Regions from separate parts of the Leifsonia sp. NPDC056824 genome, predicted to be linked through region 1. Evidence: predicted binding sites of a transcription regulator. Region 1 holds the regulator's gene; the other holds the start of a gene.

Region 1 (3,400 bases):
CGCGAGTTGCTGCCGCTCAAGAAGGCCGACCAGGGCGCCTACCTGGACTGGTCGGTGGGCTCGTTCCGGCTGGCGACCTCCGGGGTCGCTGACGCGACGCAGATCCACACGCACCTCTGCTACTCGGAGTTCGGCGTGGTCATCGACGCCATCCGCAACCTCGACGCCGACGTGACCAGCATCGAGGCCGCCCGCAGCCGGATGGAGGTCGTCCACGACATCCAGCGCTCCGGCTTCGAGCACGGCATCGGGCCGGGCGTCTACGACATCCACTCGCCGCGCGTGCCGTCGGTCGCCGAGGTGACCGAGCTGCTGGAGACGGCGCTCAGCGCGATCCCGGGTCGTCAGCTCTGGGTGAACCCGGACTGCGGGCTCAAGACCCGCGGGTACGACGAGACGGTGGCGTCGCTGCGCAACATCCTCGCGGCGACGCGCGACGTGCGGGAGCGGGCGGCCGTCACGGCCTGAGTTCTGTTGCCGGCGAGGCCGCGCTGTTCTGTTCCGCTCTGCGCGGACGGGGGAGCGCGGCCTCGGTCGGTTCGGCGATGATGAGCGCATGGTGCGCATCCCGGACGAGGATTTCGAGGCGCTCGTCGACGATGTCTTCGACGGCCTGCCGGACGACATGGTGCGGCCGCTGGAGAACGTGGCGATCATCATCCAGGACCAGCCGCCGGGCGCGCGGCCGCGGCTGTACGGGCTGTACACCGGGCATCCGCTGACGCGGCGCGGGGTCTACGGGTTCGGGGAGCTCCCGGACCGGATCACGCTGTTCCGCAACAACCTCGAGGCGAGCTGCGAGACGGTCGAGCAGCTCCGCGCCCGCGTGCGGATCACCCTCGTGCACGAAATCGGGCACTACTTCGGCCTCGACGACGCCCGCCTCCAGGAGTTGGGTTGGGCCTGACCGCGGTGCGATTCGTGCCGAATGTCGACTCTGGCCGTGGCTAACGCGACATTCGGCACGAATCGCCCGGGTCAGACTGCGCGAAGGACCGCGACGACCTTGCCGAGGATGGTCGAGTAGTCGCCGAGGATCGGCTCGAAGTTCGAGTTGCGGGGGAGCAGCCAGGTGTGGCCGTCACGCTGGCGGAACACCTTGACGGTGGCCTCCTCGTCGAGCATGGCCGCCACGATGTCGCCGTTCTCCGCGGTGTTCTGGGTGCGGACGACCACCCAGTCACCGTCGCAGATGGCGGCGTCGATCATGGACTCGCCGACCACCTTGAGCATGAAGAGCTCGCCGTTGCCCACGAGCTGGCGGGGAAGGGGGAAGACCTCCTCCACCTGCTGCTCGGCGGTGATCGGGACGCCGGCGGCGATGCGGCCGACGAGCGGGACCATCGCGGCGTCACCGACCGGGGTCTGGCTCTCGAAGTCGGGAGTCGCGGACGGGACGTCGATGAGGATCTCCAGCGCGCGCGGCCGGTTCGGGTCGCGGCGCAGGTAGCCGCTCAGCTCCAGCTGGTTGAGCTGGTGGGTGACGGACGAGAGGCTGGAGAGGCCCACGGCGTCGCCGATCTCGCGCATGCTCGGCGGGTAGCCTCGCGAGCTCACGGAACGCTGGATCACGTCGAGGATGGCGAGCTGCTTCTCGCTGAGGTTCTTGCGGCGCCGCGTGCGCGGAGCCTGGTTCTCGTTCGACACGCTCGTCCCTTCGTGACCGTCGCCGTCACCCGGGGGAACCGAATGTCGGTGGTGCCTGGTTGTCTTACGTCCAGACAATCGAAACTGTATCCACAGTACGGCTGCCCGACAAACATGTGTTCGAGTGTGTCTCGAAATACATGCCAGTTTTTTCGGCCGAGCGAGGATTGCGGTCTCGAACATTCGAAGATATATTCGGAACAGAGCTTCGACCGGAGCCTTTGGAGGTCACGACATGAGCGCAGTGGTTATGCACAACGTTGGGATGAACAACGTTGCAGTGGGTGGCGCGCAGGCCGCTGGACGTGTCCGGCTGCGGCTCACGCGGCGCGGACGGGTCGTGCTGACGATGCTCATCGCGCTGCCGATCGTGATCGGGGCGATGGTGTTCGCGCTCAACGGCGGAGGCGCGGCGGCCACGGGGGAGCAGACGCATGTGACCTTCCACTACGCGACGGTGCAGTCGGGGGACTCGCTGTGGTCGGTGGCGTCTCGGATCGCGCCGAACGCGGACCCGCGGGATGTGATCGCGGAGCTGGTGGACCTCAATGGGCTGTCGTCGGCGGTTGTGACGCCGGGGCAGCAGCTGGCGATTCCGACGCAGTACGACGGGAAGTAAGGGGAGCCGGCGCCTCGCCGCCGCCAACACCCCACCCCCCGCTCGAAGGAGAAATGGTGGGAAGTGCCGGGTCGTCTCCTGTGTTACCTCGCCACCGGCGCCCCGCCACCTCGTCGGCGTCGGATGAAGGAGAAATGGCGCCACATGCCCCGGGAACTCCTGCAGGAGGGGTTCGGCAGGAGATTTGGTTGGGTTCTCCTTTCTGCGGAGTGAGCGAGAGTGGCGGGCACGGGATGGTGCGGCTTCGCCGCCAGCGCTGCGTCACCACCACTACCTTGCCGCCAGCACCGCGCCACCACCACCACCACAACCTCGCCATCGCCGTCCGAAGGAGAAATGGCGCGACATGACCGAGGATCTCCTGCGGTTGGGGGTTCGGCAGGAGATTTGGCGGTGTTCTCCTTTCTGCGGGGACGGGCGCGTGGCGGCGGTGTGGCGGGGTGCCGCGGGGCGTCATACGGCGGGAGCGTTCAGCGGCGCTGGTTAGCATTGAGGGGTGACCTCCCTCTCCGATCTTCCGATCCGTGATGACCTGCGCGGTCGCACCCCGTACGGGGCGCCGCAGAAGGTCGTGCCCGTCGCGTTGAATGTGAACGAGAACACGCATCCGGTTCCGGAGGACGTCGCCGCCGATATCGTCGCGCGGGTCGCCGTCGCGGTGACAGGGGTGAACCGCTATCCGGACCGCGAGTTCACGGAGCTGCGGGAAGCGTTCGCGCGCTACCTCGGGCACGGGGTCGGGGCCGAGCAGGTCTGGGCGGCGAACGGGTCCAACGAGGTGCTGCAGCACATCCTTCAGGCGTTCGGCGGCCCGGGGCGCAGCCTCCTCGGGTTCGCTCCCACGTACTCCATGTATCCGCTGCTGGCCTCCGGCACCGGGACGAGCTGGATCGCGGCCGGGCGCGACGCGGACTTCGAGCTGTCGCCGGAGACCGCCGCGGCCGCCGTGCGGGAGAACGATCCGGACATCGTCATCCTCTGCTCACCGAACAACCCGACGGGGACGCCGCTCTCGCTCGAGACGATCGAGGCCGTCTACGCCGCGGCGCGCGGCATCGTGATCGTGGACGAGGCGTACGCCGAGTTCATGCCGGAGGGCGAGCCGTCCGCCATCACGCTGCTGCCCGGGCGTGA
Region 2 (3,400 bases), on a different contig from region 1:
CGGGCAGCGCGACTGCGCCTCCCTGACCCGCAGCCCGCGGGTGACGCCGTCGGCGCGGGCGTGGGAGGAGCAGGCGAACACCATCCCCTTCTCGACCAGCGCCAGCGGTACGTCCGCGGGCAGCTCGAGCCGCTGCCGGGCGGCGATGACCGGCCAGTCGGGGCACCAGAGCACGATCGCGCGGGTGACCTGCCGCATCGTGGGTGACATGCCTAGCTCACCGCCTCCAGGCGCGTGGGCGCGGAGGCCCGGAACGTCTCGTCCACCGCGGGCAGCCACAACTCGGCCCTGCGCCGTGGTCCCGCCCCGCCGCGCGGTGCGGCCTCCACGGTCACCCGCCGGGCGGAGAGGTAGCCGGCGCCCGCGCCCAGGCCGTCCCAGCCGCTGCGGACGACGGAGAGCGCCGCCTCCGCCTGCGGCCAGTCCCCGGCGACGACGAGGGTGGCCTCCCGCTGCCGCAGCCGCGCGGTCAGCCGGGCGACGTCGCCGCTCTTCGGCCGCTCCGGGGGAGCGACGGCGATCACACCGAGCACGTCGGCCATCGCGGCGGTCACGGTCAGCCACTGCGGCCCGGGATGCGGCACCAGCACGAGCCGCTCCAGGTCGATGCCGAACCGCCCGGCGGCCTCCGCCCCGAAGTCGGGCATCCCGACCACCCCGCACCAGGCGCCCGCGGCGCTCGGCCCGGCGAGCATCGCCATCAGGAGCGTGGTGGAGCCGTGAACCGTGTAGGCGGCGCCGGCCTTGAGCGCCCCGCCGGGCAGCAGCGCGGCGAGCGCGGGGTGCGTCTCCAGCGTCCGCGCGTCGAGCTTCGTCGCCTGCATCTGCCGGATGCGCGACTGCAGCTCGTGCACCTGCGCCCGGTCGGCGACCGGGTCGGGGAAGGCGGGTGCCACAGCAAGGGACATACCTCTATTTTCGAACACATGTTCGAATACCGCAAATGTATTCTGGTGCGCTGAAGTGCGCGGCGGGATTCGCCGTCTAGCGGGAGACCGGCTCCGTCACGAAGTCGATCAGCCGCTCCACCCGTCCGAGCAGCTCCGGCTCCAGGTCGGCGAACGTCCGCACCCGGCCGAGGATGAGCTTCCACGCCCGGGCGATGTCCGCCTGCGTCTCGTGCGGCAGCCCGAGCGCCGCGCAGATGCCGTGCTTCCATTCGATGGAGCGCGGGATGGCCGGCCAGGCCTCCAGCCCGACCCGCGCGGGTTTCACGGCCTGCCAGATGTCGATGTAGGGGTGGCCGACCACGAGCACATGCGCGCCGAACGGGCCGCGGGCGACCTTCTCGGCGATCCGGCTCTCCTTGGACCCGGGGACCAGGTGGTCGACCAGCACCCCGACGCGGCGGCCGCGGTCCGGCGCGAACTCGCGCACGATCGCGTCCAGGTCGTCCACGCCCTCCAGGTACTCCACGACGACGCCCTCCACCCGGAGGTCGTCGCCCCAGACGCGCTCCACCAGCTCGGCGTCGTGGCGGCCCTCCACGAAGATGCGGCTGGCGCGGGCGACGCGCGCCTTCTGCTCGCCGACCGCGAAGGACCCGGAGGCTGTGCGCCCGCGACCGGCCGGGGCGCGGCTCGGTGCGACGAGCTTCACGGGCTCCCCGTCGATCAGGAAGGAGGAAATGATCGGGAAGACGCGTTTCGCCCCGAAGTAGTCCTCCAGCTCGACGGTCTGCGCCTCCAGCCGCACGATCGCACCACAGAACCCGGTGCCGGCCTCCTCGACCACGAGGTCGCGCACGGCCTCCACGGTCGGCAGCGCCGTGCGGCCGGCGTTCTTCCAGTCGGAGGCCAGCACATCGGAGCCGTAGCGGTCGTCGTCCATCACGTTGAGAGAGGGTAAGGGATCGGCAGGGCGGGGTGGGGGAGGCTCCCCGGGTGCGGGTGGGATGCGCGGCTCGCCCGCCTCAGTCGAAGATGCGCACCAGCCGCCAGCTCCGGTCGTCCGCGTCGTGCCGCACGTCGAACACATGCGCCACCCCGCCGTCGCTGGTCGCCTGGAAGCGCCAGCCGCCGATCTCCCGCGGCAGCGCTCCGACGCCGTACCGGTGTTCGCCGAAGGGGCGCCACCACGCGCAGATCTCGGCCCACACCGTGGGGGTGTCGCTCACCCGGTACCGGGTGGCGCGCCAGACCAGGCGGGTCGGGATGCCGTCCTCGGTGGTCCACACGGCCACCGCCTCGTCGATGTCGGTCATGAGCGCGGGTTCCTCTCGATCGAACGTATGTTCGAATACAAGTGTAAACCTGTCCTGGGACACACGCGCCGCTCCGTGGGCACAAAAAGGTGCCTTGTTCCCTTTTCATCGAGGTGCTGCAAACATGGAGATCACTGAAATACGAAAAGGAAGAATATGCCGTCAATACTCCATGTCAACGCCAGCCCGCGCGACGCCCAGAGTCGGTCGCTGGCATTGGCCGAAACGTTCCTGCGTGCACTTGCCGAGCACGCGCCGGCCGTCGAGGTCACCACCCTCAATCTCTTCGAGCGGGGCGCGCTTCCGGAGTTCGGAACGGCCGCCGCTCACGCGAAGATGGCGACCTTCACGGGCAGCGAACAGACGGAGGAGCAGAGAGCGGCGTGGGCCGACGCGCGAGCGGTGTTCGAACAGTTCGCGAACGCGGACGGATATGTCTTCAACATTCCGATGTGGAATGCCGGCGTCCCGTACGTTCTCAAACAGTGGATCGACATCGTCACGCAGCCGGGCTGGAGCTTCGGATTCGACCCCGAGATCGGGTATTCGGGCCTCCTGGCCGGCAAGAAGGCCGTGGCGATCCACACATCGGGAGTCTTCGCCCCGGGAGTCCCGGCGGCGTTCGGCTCCGACTTCTCGGTGCCGTTCTTCGAGGATTGGCTCCGGTTCGTCGGTGTCACGGATGCCGACCATGTGCGGTTCGCGCCAACCGTGCTCAACCAGGACCCCGAGGAGACTCGTCGCGCCGCCGAACGAAGACTTCACGCGTTGGTCCCGGATTTCGGTGCTCACTTGGCGCCGCTGAACGCATGAACGGGAGAAGCCGTGGATGACTCTCCGCTGCGCGCCGACTGCTCGGCACGGCAACTCCTGGTCGCGATCAGTAGCAAATGGGTGACGCTGGTTCTGCTCGCGTTGTCCGGCACAGATCTGCGGCACAGCGAGCTGCGTCGACGGATCGGGGCCAGCCAGAAGATGCTGACCGCCACGCTGAGGGCTCTCGAGAGGGATGGGCTCGTGCGGCGGACCGTGACTCCCAGCGTTCCCCCTCGAAGCGACTACGGCTTGACCGAGCGCGGTGCCTCGCTCCTTCCGATCGTGGAGGCGATGAAAGCGTGGGCGGACGCGAATATGGACGACGTCGCCGAAAGCAGGCGGTTGCATGAGGAGACCAGTAGGCGTCCACAGTGAGCGTCC

The links. The regulator LexA, encoded in region 1, represses DNA repair genes until DNA is damaged. The targets are predictions, from matches to a motif close to TCGAACANNTGTTCGA.
Region 2: ACFRFH_RS11450 (DUF6504 family protein) is a predicted target of LexA. The motif match lies at 2,223-2,238, and genes of this name have one in related genera.

Annotation. Positions count from the first base shown of each region.
Region 1 is NZ_JBHUAV010000005.1:87,613-91,012, forward strand. It holds gene metE (5-methyltetrahydropteroyltriglutamate--homocysteine S-methyltransferase) at 1-468, shown strand, start outside; gene ACFRFH_RS17395 (metallopeptidase family protein) at 557-907, shown strand; gene lexA (transcriptional repressor LexA) at 979-1,647, opposite strand; gene ACFRFH_RS17405 (LysM peptidoglycan-binding domain-containing protein) at 1,913-2,266, shown strand; gene ACFRFH_RS17410 (histidinol-phosphate transaminase) at 2,763-3,400, shown strand, end outside.
Region 2 is NZ_JBHUAV010000002.1:432,803-436,202, reverse strand. It holds gene ACFRFH_RS11465 (DNA polymerase Y family protein) at 1-210, opposite strand, end outside; gene ACFRFH_RS11460 (hypothetical protein) at 213-908, opposite strand; gene ACFRFH_RS11455 (DUF3097 domain-containing protein) at 985-1,830, opposite strand; gene ACFRFH_RS11450 (DUF6504 family protein) at 1,913-2,203, opposite strand; gene ACFRFH_RS11445 (FMN-dependent NADH-azoreductase) at 2,360-3,016, shown strand; gene ACFRFH_RS11440 (winged helix-turn-helix transcriptional regulator) at 3,029-3,394, shown strand.